Regions from separate parts of the Mesorhizobium sp. CA7 genome, predicted to be linked through region 2. Evidence: predicted binding sites of a transcription regulator. Region 2 holds the regulator's gene; each other region holds the start of a gene.
What was found. Region 2 encodes PhoB, which activates phosphate uptake and scavenging genes when phosphate is short. Its sites were predicted from a motif close to TGTCATNNANCTGTCAT; they were not measured.
Positions count from the first base shown of each region.

Region 1 (7,207 bases), on a different contig from region 2:
AAGGCGTATCGTGGTGTTCGAGCGCGGCGACCGCCGGCTCCTTGCGCGGCGCGACATTGTCCTTGAGGAAGCCGGTCTCGACATAGACGGGTCCGAGCGGCGGCAGATGGTCGCCGAAGAAGGCAATGATGGTCGGCCGCTGGCGGGCCTTCGCCCAGTCGATCAGGCGCTGCAGGCCGCGGTCGGCGTCGGCCGACCCCTCGGCATAGGAAAGCAGCGATTCCCGCGCCCAGGAACTGATCGGCGCGTCGATCGAATGCGTCGGGTTGTAGTAGCGGTAGGGCTCGTAAGGACCGTGGTTCTGCAGGCTGACGGCGAACAGGAACACCGGATCGTCGCTGGTGTCGGCCTCGCGGATGATCTCGTCGGTCATCGCCGCGTCGGAAGCCAGCGGCCCGCGCTTTTCCATCGGCGGCAGCGTCTCTTCGGAGCGGAAGTCGTTGAAGCCGAAATCGGCATAGACGGCGCCGCGGTTCCAGAACCAGTTGGTGCCGGGATGGATGGCGCGCGCCCGATAACCCTGGCTCTTCAGGAAGGTCGCCAGCGACGGGGTCGGGGTGCGCACATATTGCTGATAGGGGATCGAGCCGGCCGGCAGGAAGGCGTTGGAAAAGCCGGTCAGCGCCTCGAACTCGATATTGGCGGTCATGCCGCCGAACTCGGGCGAGAACATCGAGCCGGAGCGCAACGCCCTGACCGTCGGGATCGGGTCGGGCTTGATGGTGACGCCGGGCAGGTGCGTCGGATCCCAGAAGGATTCGCTCATCACCACCACGATATCCGGCTTCTCGTCCGGCATGGAAGCGGCGACGTCGGGGCGCTGGATCGCGGACATCGTCTTCTCGGAATAGCCGGGCGGCGCCGCGACATGCGCCATCGGCACGTTCATCGCGAAGGCCAGCGCAAAGCCGTTGGAGGCGTAGTTCTCCTTCTGGTCCCACATGATCGGGATGATCTGCAGCCGGTCGCGCGTCCACGAGAAGGTGGCGTAGTCCATGATCGAGACGAAGAAGGCGAGCAGCGGCACGGCAAGCGCCAGCCGCGCCAGGCGGCCCTTGCGGCTGAGGATGGGCACTCGCCGGCGCCAGGTCCGCCAGCCGTAGAAGAGCAGCGTCAGACCGCCGACGATGCCGACCGCCAGCATGACGGCCGTCCATGGCCGTTCGCGCACCAGGAGCGGCATCAGCGCCATGATCTGGCGGGCGAACAGGAAATCCGTGGGATAGAGCGGGTCGCCGAGGTAACGCGATTTCTGGTGGCCGACAAAGGCCAGCGCCAGCGTCAGCGGCGCCACGATCATCAGGCTCTGGTGGCTTCGGCCGAGTATGGCGTCCAGCCCGAGCAGCACCAGGGCGAAGACGACGATGGTGGTCCAGCCGGGCTTGAAGGGCTGCATGAAGAAATCGACCGTGCCGAAGAAATCGCCGCGTACGATCAGCTCGATCGCGAATACAAGCAGGGCTGAGGCAAGAAGCGTCGACAGGCCGTAGCGTACGGTCGGCCAGGCTCGTCCCGGCAGATAGCCGGTGGACGGATCGTCTTCCAAAAATTGCGGCGCGGGTTTGGCCGCGCCTTTCCTGATCCTTGCCACTTTGCTTCCCCGGCCCTTGTCACGCGTCTTCCACTCGCGTCACGCCACTGTCATCGAAATGTCACGCAAAGCTAGCGCCTGTGGCGGAAATAAGAAGAGCCAGCAAACTAAACGTGAGCGGTTTTCATCAGGTGTGATCAAGTAAAAGGCCTTTTGGAACAGGCAGTCAGCCAGGTTTCCGACCGAAATGCAGGCCGAAGAGACGCCTGCGGGCTTGACTTGGCTGTCCGCCTTGCGCCAGAGGCAGACAAAACCAGCCTCTGGAGAGACCTCAAATGGCCGTCGCATTCACCTTTCCGGGACAGGGCAGCCAGGCCGTCGGCATGGGGAAGGACCTCGCCGATGCATTCCCCGAAGCACGCCGCGTCTTCGAGGAAGTGGACGCAGCGCTCGGCGAAAAACTGTCGAAACTCATCTGGGAAGGGCCGGAAGAGAGGCTGACGCTGACCGCCAATGCCCAGCCGGCGCTGATGGCGGTGTCGCTGGCGGCGATGCGGGCGCTCGAAGCGCGCGGCTTCTCTTTGAAGGACAAGGTGGCTTATGTCGCCGGCCATTCGCTTGGTGAATATTCCGCGCTTGCCGCGGCAGGCTTCGTTTCGGTCGGCGATGCGGCGCGGCTGCTTCGGACCCGCGGCAACGCCATGCAGGCGGCGGTGCCGCCCGGCGAGGGCGCCATGGCCGCGATCATCGGGCTGGAACAGGCCGACGTCGAGGCCGCTTGCGCCGAGGCAGCTCGCGAGGTCGGTAACGGCTCCGTCTGCCAGGTCGCCAACGACAATGGCGGCGGCCAGCTGGTGATCTCCGGCGCCAGGCCGGCGGTCGAGCTGGCGGCGAGGCTGTGCACCGAAAAAGGCGCCAAGCGGGCGCTGATGCTGCAGGTTTCCGCGCCCTTTCATTCGGCGCTGATGACGCCTGCCGCCGATATAATGCGCGAGGCGCTGGCCGGTGTCGCGAAATCCGCGCCGGTGGTGCCGATCGTCTCGAACGTCACCGTAACCCCGACCAGCGACCCCGATGAGATCGCCCGCCGCCTGGTCGAGCAGGTGGTCGCCCGCGTGCGCTGGCGAGAGACAGTGGAATGGTTTGGCGCCAACGGCGTTGCGAGCCTCTACGAAGTCGGCGCAGGCAAGGTGTTGTCGGGCCTGGCGCGCCGCATCAACCGCGACATCGCCACCGGCGCGGTGGGCACGGCGGCGGAAGTCGAGGCCGCGCTGGCGGCTTTGGGGTGAGGCCCCGTTTTCGTCATTCTAGGGCGGAGCAAGGAGCGAAGCGACGCAGCGCAGACCCTAGAATCCATGCCGTGACTTGGAAGTGCCGCCGCGGTGCAGAATTCTGCTCCGTTGCATCCTTCGGCCAATGTCACGGCATGGATCCTCGGGTCTACGCGTCCGCTTCGCTCCCGCTCCGCCCGTGGATGACGACGGGAAGGAGGCCTTCGCCAATGTCCGACGCTTGTCTAGCGTGACTTGGACGATATGACGTATACGGAACGCGACTGCTTGCAGCCGTCTGGAAAAATGAGGTTGAAGATATGTTCGAACTGACCGGCCGCAAGGCGCTCGTCACCGGCGCATCGGGAGGCATCGGCGAGGCGATCGCCAGGGTGCTGCACAGCCAGGGCGCGATCGTCGGCCTGCATGGCACCCGTGTGGAGAAGCTGGAAGCCTTGGCGGGCGAATTGGGCGACCGCGTAAAACTGTTTCCGGCGGACCTGACGAACCGCGACGCGGTCAAGGCGCTCGGCCAGAAAGCGGAGGCCGATCTCGAGGGCGTCGACATCCTGGTCAACAATGCCGGCATCACCAAGGACGGCCTGTTCGTGCGCATGTCGGACGCGGACTGGGACAGCGTGATCGAGGTCAACCTCACCGCGGTGTTCCGGCTGACCCGCGAGCTGACGCATCCGATGATGCGCCGCCGCCATGGCCGCATCATCAACATCACCTCGGTGGTCGGCGTCACCGGCAATCCCGGCCAGACCAATTACTGCGCCTCCAAGGCGGGCATGATCGGCTTTTCCAAGTCGCTGGCGCAGGAGATCGCCACCCGCAACATCACCGTCAACTGCGTCGCCCCGGGCTTCATCGAATCGGCCATGACCGACAAGCTCAACGACAAGCAGAAAGAGACGATCATGGCCGCGATCCCGACCCGGCGCATGGGCACCAGCGTTGAAGTGGCGTCCGCCGTCGCTTATCTCGCCTCCAATGAGGCGGCCTATGTCACCGGCCAGACCATTCACGTCAACGGCGGCATGGCAATGATCTGAGGCAGGGCGGGCGCCTGTGAAAACAGCCATTTCGGCTTGGACGCCCGTCATTTTTCGTGTAATGCGGCCCGCAACCCGGCGGTTCGGGCAAAAACCGGTCCTGTGGCGTTGCGTTGCCCGCAAGACCATCTTTCAGCTTGATTAGCGGCATTCCGCCCGCTAACGAAGATAGACAACCTAAGACGAGGATTGCCCCAAATGAGTGACACCGCAGAGCGCGTCAAGAAGATCGTCATCGAGCATCTCGGCGTCGATGCCGACAAGGTGACGGAGCAGGCGAGCTTCATCGACGATCTGGGCGCGGACAGCCTCGACACGGTTGAACTCGTCATGGCATTCGAAGAAGAGTTCGGCGTCGAGATTCCGGACGATGCGGCCGAGACCATCCTCACTGTCGGCGACGCCGTCAAGTATATCGACAAGGCCTCGGCCTGAGTTCTTTCGCAGGCATAACCGGGGAGGACCTGCGATGAGGCGTGTCGTCGTCACGGGCCTTGGCCTGCTTTCGCCGTTCGGCATGGGCGTCGAGCATAGCTGGCGGGAATTGCTCTCCGGCCGCAGCGCCTGCCGGCGTGTCACCGAATTCGAGGTGGACGATCTTGCCTGCAAGATCGCCCACATCATTCCGCGCGGCGACGGCTCGAACGGCACCTTCAATCCGGAGGCTGTGCTCGAGCCGAAGGAACTGCGCAAGATCGGCGAGTTCATCCTCTACGGCATCGCGGCCGCCGACGAGGCGCTGGCCGATTCCGGCTGGAAGCCTGAGACACATGAGGACCAGTGCGCCACCGGCGTTCTGATCGGCTCTGGCATCGGCGGCATCGACGGCATCGCCGAGAACGCGATGATCCTGAAGGAACGCGGCCCGCGCCGCATCAGCCCCTTCTTCATCCCCGGACAGATCATCAATCTGGTCTCGGGCCAGGTTTCCATCCGCCACGGCCTGAAGGGCCCGAACCATGCGGTAGTCACTGCCTGCTCGACCGGCGCGCACGCCATTGGCGACGCCGCCCGGCTGATCATGTGGGGCGATGCCGATGTGATGCTGGCCGGCGGCGCCGAGGCGCCGGTCACCCGGCTGTCGATTGCCGGCTTCGCGGCCTGCCGGGCGCTGTCCACCGAGCGCAATGACAGCCCCGAAACAGCGTCGCGTCCTTATGATCGCGACCGCGACGGCTTCGTCATGGGCGAGGGCGCGGGCGTCGTCGTCCTGGAAGAGCTGGAGCACGCTAAGGCCCGCGGTGCCAAGATTTATGCCGAGGTCACCGGCTATGGCCTGACCGGCGATGCCCACCATATCACCGCGCCGGCCGAAGATGGCGATGGCGCCTTCCGCTGCATGACGGCGGCGCTGAACCGGGCGAAACTCTCGCCGGCCGACGTCGACTACATCAACGCGCACGGCACCTCGACCATGGCCGACACGATCGAGCTCGGCGCGGTCGAGCGGCTGGTCGGCAATGCCGCCTCGAAGATCTCGATGTCGTCGACCAAGTCGTCGATCGGCCATCTGCTGGGCGCCGCGGGTGCCGCGGAAGCGATTTTCTCGATCCTCGCCATCCGCGACAACGTTGCGCCCGCCACAATCAATCTCGACAATCCGGAACGCGAGACGGCGATCGATCTCGTGCCGAACAAGCCGCGCCAGCGCCAGATCGATGTCGCGTTGTCGAATTCCTTCGGCTTCGGCGGCACCAACGCCTCGCTCGTGTTCCAGCGCTACAATGGCTGAAAGGCCAACCGGAGCAATCCAGGCAGGAGTGCTCAGCGCTTTCCGCCCCGGGATTGCTCAGAAAAAGACAACCAGCCGGCAGTCCCGCCACCTGCCGTCATTTTTGCCAAATTCTCCCCTAGTTTGTAGCTAGGGGATTCGTTGCAAGATCAGACGGTAGGGCGCGCCATGAGCACAAATCCTGGGAGCACAAATCCGGGCGGCGACGGGGATTTCGCACGGCAGGGCACAAAGGTGCCGATCATGCCGAAGACCGCGGCCGAGGCGTTGCGCCCGGAAGCCGGCACGCCGCCGCCGTCGAAGCGCTCGCGCGCCTCGCGCAGCCAGTTCGTCGTGTTCCTGAATTTCTTTCTCTCCATGGTTATCCTTGCGGTGCTCGCCTCAGGTGCGGCGCTCTATTTCGGCATGCAGGCTTTCGTCGAGCCCGGCCCGTCCGCCAATGGCGACACCTTCATGATCAAGCCGAACACCGGCGTGCAGGAGATCGCCGACCAGCTGGAACGCCGCAGCCTGATCAGCGATGCCCGCATCTTCCGGCTCGGCGTGCGCGCCACGGGCAATGAATCGGCGCTCAAGGCCGGCGAATACGCCATCAAGCCGCGCGCCTCGATGCGCGACATCATGGAGCTCTTCAAGAGCGGCAAGTCGGTGATGTACTCGCTTACCATTCCCGAAGGGCTGACGGTCGAGCAGGCGCTGCAGCGCGTCGCCGATCAGGAGGCGCTCACCGGCGATATGCCGCCGACCTTGCCGCCGGAAGGTACCATCGCCACCGACACGCTGCGCTTCACCCGCGGCGCCACCAGGCAGCAAATGGTCGACAAGCTCGTTGCCGACCAGAAGAAGCTGGTCGAGGATGTCTGGTCGCATCGCGCGGCCGACCTGCCGATCGCCAACATCGACGACTTCGTCACGCTCGCCTCGATCGTCGAGAAGGAAACGGGCAGGAGCGACGAGCGCTCCCGCGTCGCCGCGGTGTTCCTCAACCGCCTGGCTAAGGGCATGCGACTGCAGTCCGACCCGACCATCATCTACGGCCTGTTCGGCGGCAAGGGAAAGCCGGCGGACCGGCCGATCTACCAGTCCGACCTCGACAAGCAGACGCCCTACAACACCTATATGATCAAGGGCCTGCCGCCGACGCCAATCGCCAATCCGGGCCGAGCGGCGCTTGAAGCGGTCGCCAATCCGTCCAAGACCGACGACCTCTATTTCGTCGCTGACGGCAATGGCGGCCATGTCTTTGCAGCGACGCTGGAAGAGCACAACCAGAACGTCGCCCGTTACCGGGCGCTGCAGAAGAAGCAGGCTGATGCCGCCGCCAAGGCCTCGGGCCAGACGACGGCGCCGGCAGCCCCCGATGGCAACGCCGACAGCAGCGACGCCGGGGCCAATGGCGAGAATGGCGACGCCGGCGGCGACGACGCGCAATAGGCGCAATGCATGTCGCCCAAAAGCGCGCAGCGGTTTTGGGAAGACGACATGCATCGAAACTCACTGCATGTCGCCCAAAAGTGCGCCAGCGGTTTTGGGAAACGACATGCACCACGCAGAAGAACGCGTCCTTTGACGCGAGGCCATATTCATGTTTTGAGGGGACGCCGGCCGATCGTCC
Region 1 is NZ_JAIUHH010000006.1:44,961-52,167, reverse strand. It holds gene LB552_RS14170 (LTA synthase family protein) at 1-1,591, opposite strand, end outside; gene fabD (ACP S-malonyltransferase) at 1,867-2,820, shown strand; gene fabG (3-oxoacyl-[acyl-carrier-protein] reductase) at 3,123-3,860, shown strand; gene LB552_RS14155 (acyl carrier protein) at 4,059-4,295, shown strand; gene fabF (beta-ketoacyl-ACP synthase II) at 4,330-5,592, shown strand; gene mltG (endolytic transglycosylase MltG) at 5,836-7,026, shown strand.
Region 1: LB552_RS14170 (LTA synthase family protein) is a predicted target of PhoB. The motif match lies at 1,640-1,656, and genes of this name have one in related genera.

Region 2 (7,207 bases):
GCATGCGTATGGTGCGATCGCACCATACCAAAGCAAGCGCCAAGCTCGGACAATCATGACATTGATTCCGCTCTTCGGTTACGGGCGGGAGCAGCGACCGCCGACAAGAAACAGCGTCGACTCTACCCCAACGGACCCTGTTTTCGGCGATGGCCAGGCCATGATCCGCTCTGGCTTACAGGCAACGCACTCTCGTCCGGATTTTATTTCCCGGCGGCCGTCATCCGGCCGCCGGGATAAATTTTGTTTCAAAAGTCAGACAAGTTGCTGATTTCCGCGGCAAACTCCGTCCGGCCCTTCGAGGCCGCTGCGGAACCCTTCCGAGCATCCTCGTCCAGACGTTACCGGGCTGACACGAAACTGTCATGCGACTGTAATAATCGAGGGCTATTGCGCTGACCGGGCGCCGATACAACGGGTGCCGAAAGACCATCTTCCGAACAGGAGCAGGCCACATGAGACATTTCATCCGCTCTGCGGCCGTTGCAATTGCAATGGCTGCGGCATCAACCCTTAGCATGGCCGCCGCGATGGCAGCCGACATTTCCGGCGCTGGCGCCACCTTCCCCTATCCGATCTACGCGAAGTGGGCCGACGCCTACAAGAAGGAGACCGGCATCGGTCTCAACTACCAGTCGATCGGCTCCGGCGGCGGCATCAAGCAGATCAAGGCCAAGACCGTCACCTTCGGCGCTTCCGACGCGCCGCTGAAGGGCGAGGATCTCACCTCCACCGGCCTCGCGCAGTTCCCGATGGTGATGGGCGGCATCGTGCCGGTCGTCAACCTCGAAGGCATCAAGCCGGGCGAGCTGGTGCTCGACGGTCCGACGCTCGCCGACATCTTCGCCGGCAAGATCACCAACTGGAACGACGCGGCGATCAAGAAGCTCAACCCCAACATCAAGCTGCCCGACCAGGCTATTGCCGTCGTCCACCGTTCGGACGGCTCGGGCACCACCTTCAACTTCAGCTACTACCTGGCCGACGTCAGCGCCGACTGGAAATCGAAGGTCGGCGTCAACACCGCGCTTGAATGGCCGGTGGGCATCGGCGCCAAGGGCAATGAAGGCGTCGCCAACAACGTGTCGCAGACTGGCGGCGCGATCGGCTATGTCGAATACGCCTATGCCAAGCAGAACAAGCTCACCTATACCGACATGGTGAACAAGGACGGCAAGAAGGTCGAGCCGACCGCGAAGGCGTTCTCGGCCGCCGCGGCCAATGCCGACTGGAGCTCGCAGCCGGGCTACGGCGTTATCCTGGCCAACCAGGCGGGCGCCGAATCCTGGCCGATGACTTCCGCCACCTGGATCCTCGTCTACCAGAAGCCCGATGATGCGGCAGCCACGGCCGAAGCGCTCAAGTTCTTCGCCTGGTCCTATGCCAAGGGCGACAAGATGGCTGCTGAGCTTGACTACGTTCCGATGCCCGACAAGGTCGTGAAGAGCGTCGAGGAGATGTGGGGCAAGGACATCGTCGACAAGGATGGCAAGCCGGTCTACTCCGGCATGTAATTCCCGCCGAATGAGGAGGGCGCCTCTAGCGCCCTCCTGTCTCTTTCGAAATGCGAGGGGCTAAATGACAGCCGTTTCCGAAGCCGCGACATCGTCCGCCCTGCGGACCAGAGAAGCGACGGTGCGCCGCTTCGCCGTCACCGACATGGTTTTCCGGACGGCGACGCGCCTTTCCGCCATACTCGTGCTCGTTCTGCTCGGGGGGGTCGCGATCTCGCTGGTCGCCGGATCGTGGGAGGCCCTGTCGAAGTTCGGCTTCTCCTTCCTGACCACCGAATCCTGGAACCCGGTCACCGAGAATTTCGGCGCGCTCGCGCCCATCTACGGCACCATCGTCACTTCGGCCATCGCCATTCTCATCGCCGTGCCGATCGGCATCGGTATCGCCATCTTCCTGACCGAGCTTTGTCCGCGCCCGCTCAGGCGTCCGATTGGCATCGCCGTCGAGCTGCTCGCCGGCATTCCCTCGATCATCTACGGCATCTGGGGCCTGTTCGTCTTCGCGCCGTTCCTGCAGACGACTGTGCAGCCCTTCATCATCAGTCTTTTCCACGGCATACCGGGGCTCTCCAGCCTGTTTGCCGGTCCGCCCTACGGCATCGGCTTGCTGACCTCGTCGCTGATCCTCGCCATCATGGTGCTGCCTTTCATCACCTCGATCACCAAGGACGTGTTCGACACGGTGCCGGCGGTGCTGAAGGAATCGGCCTACGGCATCGGCTGCACGACCTGGGAAGTGACCCGGCGCGTGACCATCCCCTATACCCGCATCGGCATCATGGGCGGCGTCATGCTCGGCCTCGGCCGCGCGCTCGGCGAGACGATGGCCGTCACCTTCGTCATCGGCAACGCGCACCGCATCAGCGCCTCGCTGTTTGCGCCGGGCACGACGATCTCGGCGACCATCGCCAACGAATTCACCGAAGCCGACGGCAACCTCTATACATCCTCGCTGGTATCGCTCGGCCTGATCCTGTTCATCATCACCTTCATCATCCTCGCGCTCGCACGCTACATGCTGTTGCGCATCGATAGCCGCACGGGAGCCTGACCGATGTCGACTGCCGCATCGCTTCACCAAAGCCGCAAGCGCAAGAATGCCGTGATGATGACGCTGTGCGTCGTCGCGGCGGGCATCGGGCTGGCCTGGCTGGCGCTGATTCTCGGCGCCCTGCTCTACAAGGGGCTTTCCGGGGTGTCGCTCTCCGTGTTCACGGAAATGACGCCGCCGCCCGGCGATGCCGGCGGCCTGCTCAATGCCATCTACGGCAGCATCGTCATGACGATCATCGGTATCGTCGTCGGCACGCCGATCGGCGTGCTGGCCGGCACCTACATGGCCGAATACGGACGCTTCTCGAAGCTTACGACGGTGGTGCGCTTCATCAACGACATCCTCTTGTCGGCGCCTTCCATCATCATCGGCCTGTTCGTCTACGAGCTGATGGTGCGGCCGATGGGGCACTTCTCGGCGATTGCCGGCGCGGTCGCGCTGTCGATCCTGGTGATCCCCGTCGTGGTGCGCACCACCGAGGACATGCTGAACCTTGTGCCCAACGCGCTGCGCGAAGCAGGCACCGCCATCGGAGCACCGCGCTGGGTAGTGATCCGCTCGGTTGCCTATCGCGCGGCGCTCTCCGGCATCGTCACCGGCATCCTTTTGGCGATCGCCCGCATCTCCGGCGAGACGGCGCCGCTTCTCTTCACCGCGCTCAACAACCAGTTCTGGTCGAGCAATCTCAATGCGCCGATGGCCAGCCTGCCGGTAACCATCTTCCAGTTCGCTCTCAGCCCCTACGAGGAATGGCAGCAACTGGCCTGGACGGGCGCACTCATAATCACCCTGACGGTTCTCGGGCTGAGCATCATCGCCCGCAGCCTAACCGGACGCAGAGAGGACAGATGAAACCGATGTTGTCCACCGACCTGAACGCAGCCGACACGACCGTCGAGAAGGCCAAGATCGAGGTCAAGAACCTCAATTTCTACTATGGCCAGTCGAAGGCGCTGAAGGACATCAACCTGTCCCTGCCCGAGCGCAGCGTGACCGCCTTCATCGGCCCGTCGGGCTGCGGGAAGTCGACGCTGCTGCGCGTGCTCAACCGCATCTACGAGCTCTATCCGAAGCAGAGCGCCGAGGGCCAGGTGCTGCTCGACGGCAAGAACATCCTCGACCGTTCGCAGGACCTCAACCTGCTGCGCACCAAGATCGGCATGGTGTTTCAGAAGCCGACGCCGTTCCCGATGTCGATCTACGAGAACATCGCTTTCGGCGTCAGGCTCTATGAGAAGATCAGCAAGGCCGAGATGGACAGCCGCGTCGAGCAGGCGCTGAAGCGCGCAGCACTCTGGAACGAGGTCAAGGACAAGCTCAACGCCAGCGGCCTCAGCCTCTCGGGCGGCCAGCAGCAGCGCCTGTGCATCGCCCGTACCGTTGCGGTGAAGCCCGAGGTCATCCTGCTCGACGAGCCGGCCTCGGCGCTCGATCCGCTGTCGACCGCCAAGATCGAGGAACTGATCGACGAGCTGCAGGCCGACTACACGATCGTCATCGTCACCCACAACATGCAGCAGGCGGCGCGCGTGTCGCGGCAGACGGCGTTCATGTATCTGGGCGAGCTGGTGGAGTTCGACCGGACCGAGAAGATCTTCACCTCGCCCCGCGAAAAGCGCACGCAGGACTACATCACCGGCCGCTTCGGCTGAGCTCATACGAGGACATCATCATGGCCGAACATACCGTCGCTTCCTTCGACGAGGATCTGAGGCAGATCAGCCGGCTCATCAACGACATGGGCGATCTCGCCAGCTCGATGGTCGGCGCTTCGACCAAGGCCCTGCTCGAGACCGACAATGCCATGGCGCAGCGCGTCGTTTCCGACGATGCCATCATGGACGCGCGCCAGCGCGAGCTCGACGACCGTGCCATCACGCTGATCGCCAAGCGCCAGCCGATGGCCGACGACCTGCGCAATGTGGTCGGCTCGATCCGCATGGCGGGCGACCTCGAACGCATCGGCGACCTCGCCAAGAACATCGCCAAGCGCGTCGGCTCGGTCGGCGTCAGCGCCGCGCCGCGCGACCTCACGCATTCGATCGATTCCATGGCGCAGCTGGTGCTGATCCAGGTCCAGGCCGTGATCCAGGAATATACGGTGGGCGACGCCACGGCGCTGGCCAAGCTTCGCAACGACGACGAGCGCATCGACGTCAAATACACATCCGTCTTCCGGGAGCTCCTGACCTACATGATGGAAGACCCGCGCAACATCACCGCCTGCACGCATCTTCTGTTCTGCGCCAAGAATCTCGAGCGCATCGGCGACCATGTGACCAACATCGCCGAGAATGCCTATTATGTGCTGACCGGCACGCAATTGCCCGCGAATCGTCCCAAGCAGGACGAGACGACAATGTCGGCGCCGGCGGCCTGACGAAGGGTACCTGCCAATGATCGCGCCACGCATCATGGTGGTGGAGGACGAGGAGCCGCTTGGGGTGCTGCTCCGCTACAATCTCGAATCCGAGGGTTACCAGGTCGAAGTGGTGACCCGCGGCGACGAGGCCGAAATCCGCCTTCAGGAAAACGTTCCCGACCTGCTCGTGCTCGACTGGATGGTGCCGGCGGTTTCCGGCATCGAGCTCTGCCGGCGTCTCAGGATGAGGCCTGAGACCGAACGGTTGCCGATCATCATGCTGACGGCGCGGGGCGAGGAAAGCGACCGCGTGCGCGGCCTTTCGACCGGCGCCGACGACTATCTGGTCAAGCCGTTCTCGACACCGGAGTTCATGGCGCGCGTCAAGGCGCTGCTGCGCCGCGCCAAGCCGGAGGTGCTGTCCAGCGTGCTCAAGGTCGGCGACATCGTGCTCGACCGCGAGTCGCACCGCGTCTACCGCAAGAAGAGCGAGATCAGGCTCGGCCCGACCGAGTTCCGGCTGCTCGAATTCATGATGCGCCACCCCGGCCGCGTGTTCTCGCGCAGCCAGCTGCTCGACAATGTCTGGGGCGAGACGATCTATATCGACGAACGCACCGTCGACGTCCATGTCGGGCGGCTGCGCAAGGCCGTCAACAACGGCCGCATGCCGGACGTCATACGTACCATCCGAGGCGCAGGTTACGCGATCAGGGAAGATTAGGGCTAAGGCGCCGAGGCGCTGATGGATTCTGTCTCCAGCATCGGATCGCGTGCATTGGCGATTAGTCGAGACGCTTGTGCTTCGTCATCCACGGGCGGAGCAAGGAGCGCAGCGACGCAGCGCAGACCCGAGGATCCATTCCGTGATGTCGATGCGTTGCGACAGTCCAGAATTCTGTGCCGCTGCGCTCGACGCGTGAGGTAGCGGCATGGATTCCAGGGTCTCCGCGACGGAGCTTCGCTCCTGCTCCGCCCTGGAATGACGAAGCTGCGGGGCCTTCCCTTCGCTAATTTCAAGCGTCTGCTGCTGTCCCCGGACCTCTTCAAGGCTGCCTCAGGCCACGTTCTTTCCCGTCCCCGCTCTTGCCTGGCCTCCGGGTGCGAAAATCTCCTGGTCGACGAAGGTCAGCGCGCGCATGGCGCAGCCTTCGCGGATCAGCGGCAGTTCGTTCGGCTCGGTGTCGAAGGAGATCGATTCGGAGTGCTGGCCCCCGGCCGTCTGGGCGATCGCCTCGCGCAGCGCCGGCTCGATCAGGTCGAAGGCGGCCGCGCTGACGCCGACCATGGCGACGGGCGCCGGGTCGATGAGGGCGAACAGGCTGCCGAGACCGAAACCAAGCGCTTCGCCGGCCCGGCGGTAAGCCTCCCGTTCGGGGCCGTCCCTCTCGCGCGCCTTCGCGGCAAGGGCCCGCATGTCGGCGTCGCCGACGTCGACCGGCTCGGCGTCCTCGCTCATTTTCATGGCGCTGCGCCAGATCGCATAGTTGCCAGCATAGGCCTCGACGCAGCCGCGGCGGCCGCAGCGGCAAAGCGCCCCGCCCGGGCGGTGAATCATGTGGCCGAACTCGCCGCCGGATGAATGCGTGCCGGTGAACAGCGCACCCTTGAGCACGAGACCCATGCCGATGCCGTGCGACAACAGGATGGCGATGAAGTCGTCGCGATAGCGCTCCGGGTCGCGCCATTGCAGCGCCACCGCCATCATGTTGCAGTCGTTCTCCATGGTGGCGGAGATGCCGAACTCCTTCTCTAGGATGTCGGCGAAAGGAATGTCGGTCAGCGGCGTTATCGGCGACCACAGCATGGAGCGCGCATGCGAATCGGTGATGCCCTGAATGCCCATGGCGATGCGGGCGACGCTGCCAATGTCGAGGTCGGGATCCTGCAGCCGGCGCCGCACGATCGCCACGCATTCGCCGATCAGCTCGTCGCGGGGCATAACAAGCGTGTCCAGGCGCTGCTGCTCCTCGGCAACAACTTGGCCGGCATAGTCGATCACGGCGACCGACAGGAAGTTCAGCGACAACACCACGGTCAGCACCGCGGCGGCTTCAGGGTTCAGCGCCAGGCCGATCTGCGGCCGGCCGCGTTTCAACGCCGTCGGCTCGCTGGCCTTGCTTTCGGTGAGAATGCCCTCCTGGATCAGGTCGGCGGAGATCGCCGAAATGGTCGAGTGGCTGAGCCCGGTGGTGGCGGCAATTTCGGTCCGTGATGGCTGACCGGCGCGGCGTACCGCCGAAATCACCATGGCGCGGTTGCGCCGGCGCAAATCGT
Region 2 is NZ_JAIUHH010000022.1:20,577-27,783, reverse strand. It holds gene pstS (phosphate ABC transporter substrate-binding protein PstS) at 456-1,514, shown strand; gene pstC (phosphate ABC transporter permease subunit PstC) at 1,579-2,565, shown strand; gene pstA (phosphate ABC transporter permease PstA) at 2,569-3,420, shown strand; gene pstB (phosphate ABC transporter ATP-binding protein PstB) at 3,417-4,220, shown strand; gene phoU (phosphate signaling complex protein PhoU) at 4,241-4,948, shown strand; gene phoB (phosphate regulon transcriptional regulator PhoB) at 4,965-5,654, shown strand; gene LB552_RS26485 (ROK family protein) at 5,988-7,207, opposite strand, start outside.

Region 3 (7,207 bases), on a different contig from region 2:
GATGGGCGGCTGAAACCTTCCCAGTCCTCGCCACCGTCGCCCGGGTGCTGGACGGCGACGAAAGCTGTCTGGTCATCCGGCGCGAAGAGCGGGCCGCACATTTCGGCGCCGATCGGCACGCGGAAGAACAGTTTCGACGTTGCCCGCGCGGCACCCTCGGTATCGACCGCCCAGAGACCGTCGGTGCGGCCGGTGGCCTTCGGGCCCTGGCCGTCGGTGGCGACCCACAGGCGCCCGGCCGAATCGACGGCGCAATTGTCCGGCATGCCGAACCAGCCATGGGCGGTGGTCGCTGTCGAGAAGGTGGCGCCGACATCGGCAACGGAAGGATCGCCGCATTTCAACAGCACTTCCCATTTGCCCTTGGTGGCGGCGAAGTCGCCGCCATCCTCGACGATCTCGATGATGTGGCCGAAAGCGTTCTCGGCGCGCGGATTGGCGGCGTCGACCTGCTCGGCCTTGCGCTTGGAATTGTTGGTCAGCATGACATAGACCTTGCCGTTGCCGGCATTGGGCTGGATGTCCTCCGGCCGGTCCATCTTGGTGGCGCCGAGCAGGTCGGCGGCGCGGCGCGTCTCGATGAGAACGTCGGCCTGGGAAGCAAAACCGTTCTCCGCCGTCAGCGGGCCTTGACCGAAAACGATCGGCATCCATTCGACCGAGCCGTCCTCGGCGAATTTGGCCACATGCAACGTGCCGTCATCGAGCAGGTTCATGTTGGCGGCGCGGTCATTGGGGTTGAACGTGCCGGCGGTGACGAATTTGTAGACATAGTCGAAGCGCTCGTCGTCGCCGAGATAGAAGACGACGCGGCCGTCCTTGGCGACGATCGATTCGGCGCCCTCATGCTTGAAGCGCCCCATGGCGGTGCGCTTCTTCGGGGTCGAGTTCGGATCGTTGACGTCGACCTCGACGATCCAGCCGAAGCGATTGGGCTCGTTCGGCTCCTTGGCAAGATTGAAGCGGTCGTAATGCGCGCCCCACTCATAGGCGCCTTCCGGAATGCCGAGGCGCTTGTAATTGGCCGCTTCCCTGTGGCCTTCCGGCAATTCGCCCGAGAAATAGCCGTGGATGTTCTCCTCGGCCATCACATAGGTGCCCCAGGGCGTGACGCCGCCGGCGCAATTGTTGAGGGTGCCGATGACCTTGGTACCGGACGGGTCCGCATTGGTCTTGACGCGGTCATGGCCCGCCACCGGGCCGGAGAGCGCCATCTCGGTGGTCGACATGATGCGGCGGTTGAGCTTGCCGTCGCGCACCACTTGCCATTTGCCGTCCTGCTTGCGGATCTCGACGATGGTGCCGCCATGGGCGGCCATCTCGACATCGACCTGCTCCTTCGAGAGCGGCGCCACCTCGGCCTTCTTCTTTCCGTCCTTCTCGACGATCGAAACGATGCCGGGGAACATCAGATGCGGGTTGGTATATTCGTGGTTGACGACCAAAAGGCCGTGCTCGGCCGAGCCGTCGATCGGAATATAGCCGACATAGTCGTTGTTGTAGCCGAACTGTCTTGCCTGGGCTTCGGCCGACTGCTTCAGCGGATCGAAGTCGGGGGAATCGGCAAACAGCGGATCGCCCCAACGCAACAGCACGTCGGCGTCATAGCCGGGCGCGACATGGTGCTTGTCGTCGATACCGGCTTCGAGCTCGTCGAACTTGAAGGCCGAAGCCTCGGCGGCGCGCGCCTCGTCGGCCGCAATCAGCGCCAGCGGACTGACGGTGGCGGCGATGGCCGACACGGCCAGCGACCCCATGAGAAAGCCGCGGCGCGAGAAACGCGCGGCGATGATCTCGCCCATGGTGCGGTTGTCGGTCGGGTTGACCGGCGGGCCGTCATTTTCCTCGAGCTGGCTGGTCCGGAAACGGGTCTCAGGGGTCACGGTCATGAGTTGTCCTCTGGCTTCTTGAGTGGCTGGGGATTTTGACCCTTCGACCCCTAAAGCGCGCCGATCACATTTTCGTGACACTGCCGTGATAGAACCGCAATAGTGTTTGCCGGCTCGCGGCGGCTTTTGCGACACCCGGCTTCAGTCCCTTGAGCGCCTGCGCTTGGCTGTGGTCAGCTTGACGACATCGCCCGCTTCGGGAAACAAGGGCTGGCCGGCGTGGCGACGGCGCTTCAAAAAGGGGGCGGCAAGGTGAGTTTCTGGGGACTGGCGCAGCTCGGCATTTCGACCGTGATATTCCTGCTGGCGGCGATGGCGGCCAAGCAATGGGGGCTGGCGCCGAGCTTGGCCAAGCTGCTTTTGACGCTGGCGCTCTACTCGGCCGGCAATCTGATCATGCTGAGGCTGGTGCGGGAATTCGGCATGTCGGTGTCGTTCAGCCTATCGGCGGTGATCCAGCTTGTCGCGGTCAATGTCGTGGCGATCGCCTTCTTCGGCGAACGGCTCAATGCCTTGCAGGCGATCGGCATGGTGCTGGCGATCGCCGCGGTCGCGCTGATCACGCTCGGGCCCTATATCCAGCGGCTGTAGCTGGACCCGAGGGCCCGAATGAAATCGACCGCCAACGCGCTCCTCAACAAGTTGGAATTCCCGGTGCTGCTGGCCGGGCTGGTGATTGCCGGCGGGCTATGGGGCCTGGTGGAACTCATGGAGGTGGCGCGCGCCACGACGCCGCATACCTTCGATACGGAGATCCTGCTCGCCTTCCGCCGCGCCGGCCAGCCGGACAGCCCGATCGGCCCGCTTTGGCTGGAGGGCGCGGTGCGCGACATCACCGCGCTGGGCAGCACCGCTGTGCTGGTGCTGATCACGACGGCGACCATCCTCTATCTGCTCCTGATCCGCAGACCCTCGACAGCCCTATTCATGTTCGCGGCCGTCGCCGGCGGGCAAGCGCTCTCCAGCCTGCTCAAGCTCGAGGTCGACCGGCCGCGGCCCGATCTCGTCTCGCATCTCGTCACCGAGACCTCGCTGTCCTTTCCGAGCGGCCACGCGATGCTGTCGGCGGTGACCTATCTGACGCTCGGTTCCTTGGCGGCCCGCTTCCTGCCGGACCGCAGGACGAAAGTCTTCGTGCTTTGCCTCGCCGTGCTCACCACCGTGCTGGTCGGCGCCAGCCGCGTCTATCTCGGCGTGCATTGGCCCTCCGACGTGCTTGCAGGCTGGTGCGCGGGCTTTGCCTGGGCCATGCTGTGCTGGCTTGCGGCGCGGCTGCTGCAGCGACGCAAAGTCGTCAAGGATAGCGAATAACCAATGTCTCACCCATATTAGATGATACTTGAAACATCACTATGATTGTATTATCCATTGGTATCGCAGACTCAGACAAAGGTTCTGGCCGATGATCACTGCTGCGCAGATGCGCGCCGCAAGGGCGTTGGCCGGTATCGACCAGCGAACGCTTGCCGAGCGCGCCGGCGTCTCGCTTCCGACGATACAGCGCATGGAAGCGAGCGAGGGCGTTGTGCGAGGCGTCGTCGACACGCTGATGAAGGTCATCCATGCCCTCGATGAGGCCGGGGTGGAATTGATCGGCGAGAACCAGACCAGCGAACGCGGCGGCAGGGGCGTGCGCCTCAAGGCCACCGTGGCGCAGAACCCGCAGGGCTGAGCCGCAACCGTGTCCGTCTCGGGAACCGTTGCCGGTTTTCGGGCAGCGATGCGGCGTCGCAACGGTTTTATCGCGACGGCGACCGCCGACATCCAGCCGACGATCCCGCCGCCCTGTGGAGCGGAAGCAGTTCATGGATCAGGCGGGGCGGGCAATTCACCACCAAGCACGGCCGACCTTCGCCGAGCTGTTTACACCAAAGCTGGTGACGGTGCTGCGCGAGGGCTACCACCTCAAGCAGCTGAGGGCCGATGTGATCGCCGGCCTGACGGTCGCCATCGTGGCGTTGCCGCTGTCGATGGCGATCGCGATCGCCTCGCATGTGGAGCCCGAGCGCGGACTGTTTACGGCGATCATCGGCGGTTTCATAGTCGGCGCGCTTGGCGGCAGCCGTTTCCAGATCGGCGGGCCCGCTGGCGCCTTCATCGTGGTCGTGGCCTCGACGGTCGACCGGCACGGTGTCGACGGGCTGATCCTGGCAATGCTCATGGCCGGCGTCTTCCTGCTCGCGGCCGGCTATCTGAGGCTCGGCGCCTATGTGAAGTTCATTCCGTATCCGGTGACGGTGGGTTTCACCGCGGGCATCGCCGTCATCATCCTGTCCAGCCAGTTGCACGACCTGTTCGGCCTGACGCTGCCGGGCAAGGAGCCAGGCGACCTGCTGCCGCGGCTTATCGCGCTCGGCAAGGCGGCCCGAACGGCAAACCCGGCGGCCATTGCGCTCGCCGCGCTGACGATAGGGATCATCGTGGCCATGAAGCGCTGGCGCCCTTCGTGGCCGGGCCTCCTGATCGCGGTGGCGGCGGCCTCGCTGGCGACGACGCTTCTCGGTCTTCCCGTAGAGACGATCGGAACGCAATTCGGTGGCATTCCGCGGATGTTGCCGGATCCGGCTCTTCCGGCGCTGGATGCGCAGAAGCTCGTCTCCGTGGTGCCCGACGCAATTTCCTTCGCTCTGCTCGGAGCAATCGAATCGCTGCTTTCCGCCGTGGTCGCGGACGGTATGACCGGACGACGGCACCGCTCCAACTGCGAACTGGTGGCACAGGGCATCGCCAATATCGGCTCGGCGCTGTTCGGCGGGATCTGCGTGACTGGACTGATCGCGCGCACGGCGACCAACATCCGCGCGGGCGCGCATGGACCGTTGTCGGGAATATTCCATTCCGCCTTCCTGCTGCTGTTCATGCTGGTGGCTGCGCCGCTTGCCAGCTACATCCCGCTGGCGGCGCTTGCCGGGGTGCTGGCCACGGTGGCCTGGAACATGGTGGAGAAGCCCGCCTTCCTGGCGCTGATCCGATCGTCCTGGGGCGACGCCCTGGTGCTTCTGGTCACCTTCGGACTTGTCATCTTCCGCGACCTCACCACCGGCATCGTGGTCGGCTTTGCGCTGGGCGCTCTGCTGTTCATCGGGCGGATGGCGCGTTCGGTCGAGGTGGAGGCACATGTCCCGCCGGTGACGGAGGACCGCGCCGACGCCGCAAATGGCGGGCGCGTTGCCTATGACCTCGCCGCCGCCACCGATCCGGATACCGTCATCTATCGCATATCGGGGGCGTTCTTCTTCGGCGCTGCGGCAACGATCGCGACCGTGCTGGACCGTATCGCCGACCAGCACAGGAACTTCATCCTCGATTGCTCGGCTGTGCCCTTCCTCGATTCGACCGCGGCAAACGTCATCGAAAGCACGGCGAACAACGCAAGGCGCGCCGGAGGACGCTTCATCATCGCGGGCGCCTCGTCGCAAGTCAGGCGCACCCTGATAAGCCATGGCGTCAAGCGGCCGCTGGTGACCTATGCAGCCTCGATCCGTGACGCGCGGGCGCAGCTGGGCGGAAAAGCGGAGACGGCGTAGGCGCCCTGCTCAAACGGTCGCTTCGATCGGCTCGGCAAGCTTGGGGCTGGCTCGTGCGGCGATCAGGCAGCCGGCGACGATGAGACATGCGCCCGCCAGCGTGGTCCAGGCCACCTTCTCGCCGAAGAAGAACCAGCCGAGCGCGATCGCCCAGATGAAGGCCGAGTATTCTGTCGGGATGAGATATTGCGCTTCGGCGCGGGCGTAGGACCAACTCATCAGGAACTGGCCGGCAAGCGACAGCATCGCAACGCCTGCCAAGGGGAGCCAAAGTTCTCTCGGCAGAGCGATCGCAAGCCAGGGCGCCGCGCAACCAAGGATGATCCCGACGAAGATATTCTGGAACAGGATGATCTCGACCGGCTTGGCCAGAAGTGCCTGTCGTCGAGCGAGGATCAGATTGTAACCGTAGAAGACCGTCGATACGAGCACGGCGACCGTACCCCAAAGCGCATCCTGCGAATGGCCTGCCTGCCCGAACTGGCCGGCCAGTATGATCAAGACGCCCGCGATGCCGGCCAGCGACGCCCACACCGCCTGCCGCCTTATGCGCTCGCCCAGCAGCAATGCGGCGAGGAAAAGTGCAAACAACGGCGCGACGAAGCTCAGGCCTATGGCTTCGGCGAGCGGCAGCCTGGCGAGACCCCAGAAGAACGAGACTAGGACGATGCCGACAATGACCGCGCGCAGCGCATGCAGACCGAGCACCGGGAGGGTCGGTTTCGAGCGCGGCCCCATCGACCAGGCCGTGCCCGCGACCACGGTCGCGACCATGCTGCGCCATAGCACCGTATTGTAGACGCCGACCGCGATGACCAGCGACTTCATCGCCGCATCCATGCCCGACAGCAGGAAGATCGCCAGCGCGCAGACGAGCACCGGGATCGTCGGTGAAACGGCGCCGTTCAGGCTGGATGTCTTCACGGCTTTGCTCACATGAGGGTTGCCGCCGAATAGTCCGGAGCGGGTGGCGAAACCAGATGGCAGCCGCACCGACATGGCGGTCCAATATCGAGCGGCGAGGCGAAAAGCTCGCCTCATCGCTGAGTGCCGAGATGCGAAACGCTGTCCCGCCGGCGTTGCAATGCTCTCCGCCACGACATGCTTAATCCATTGACAGCGCCGCGACCTCGCCCTCGCCCATCAACGGCATATAGATGGTCGCATTACCGTCCGTGCCGATATCGGCGCTGCCCGGCTTGAACTGCGCTACCACCGTCGGCGCGCCGCCGGGCTTGTAGCTGTAGAGCGTGCCGGTCATGTAGGCGGTGGCGTAGATGGTGTCGCCAATGGCGATGACGCCATCGAGATCGGCGAATTTTTGGGCCCCGGGCAGCGGCGTGATCTTCTTCGTGGCAAGGTCGACCGACAGCAGGCCGCCGGGCTCGGCGGTGCTGAAATCGATCGTGTTGATGCCTTTGCCCCAGGACGCGACGATCAGCCTGCCGCCATCGGCGAAGACGCCGTTCGGCGAGGCGAGCAGCGCATCCTTGACGAACAGCTCCGGTCTGTCGCCGTCGATGCGGTAGATCGTGTCGGCCAGCATGTCGCTGACATAGACGTTGCCGGCGCTGTCGGCGGTCATGTCGTTGAGGAACACGGCGCCCGGCACATCGATGGTCTCGACCAGTCTGCCGCTGGCGAGATCGACGACGCGCACCCTGGTGATGTCGGCGGCGTAGAGCCTGCCGCCGGTGATCGCCATGCCCTTGGGCGCGTCCATGCCGTCCACCCAGTGGCGAGAGATGACCTTGCCGTCCATCGACAAGAGCGACAAATAGCCATTGCCGT
Region 3 is NZ_JAIUHH010000032.1:2,742-9,948, forward strand. It holds gene LB552_RS29305 (PhoX family protein) at 1-1,889, opposite strand, end outside; gene LB552_RS29310 (hypothetical protein) at 2,142-2,480, shown strand; gene LB552_RS29315 (phosphatase PAP2 family protein) at 2,499-3,200, shown strand; gene LB552_RS29320 (helix-turn-helix domain-containing protein) at 3,292-3,561, shown strand; gene LB552_RS29325 (SulP family inorganic anion transporter) at 3,695-5,416, shown strand; gene LB552_RS29330 (DMT family transporter) at 5,426-6,352, opposite strand; gene LB552_RS29335 (ATP/GTP-binding protein) at 6,522-7,207, opposite strand, start outside.
Region 3: LB552_RS29305 (PhoX family protein) is a predicted target of PhoB. The motif match lies at 1,953-1,969, and genes of this name have one in related genera.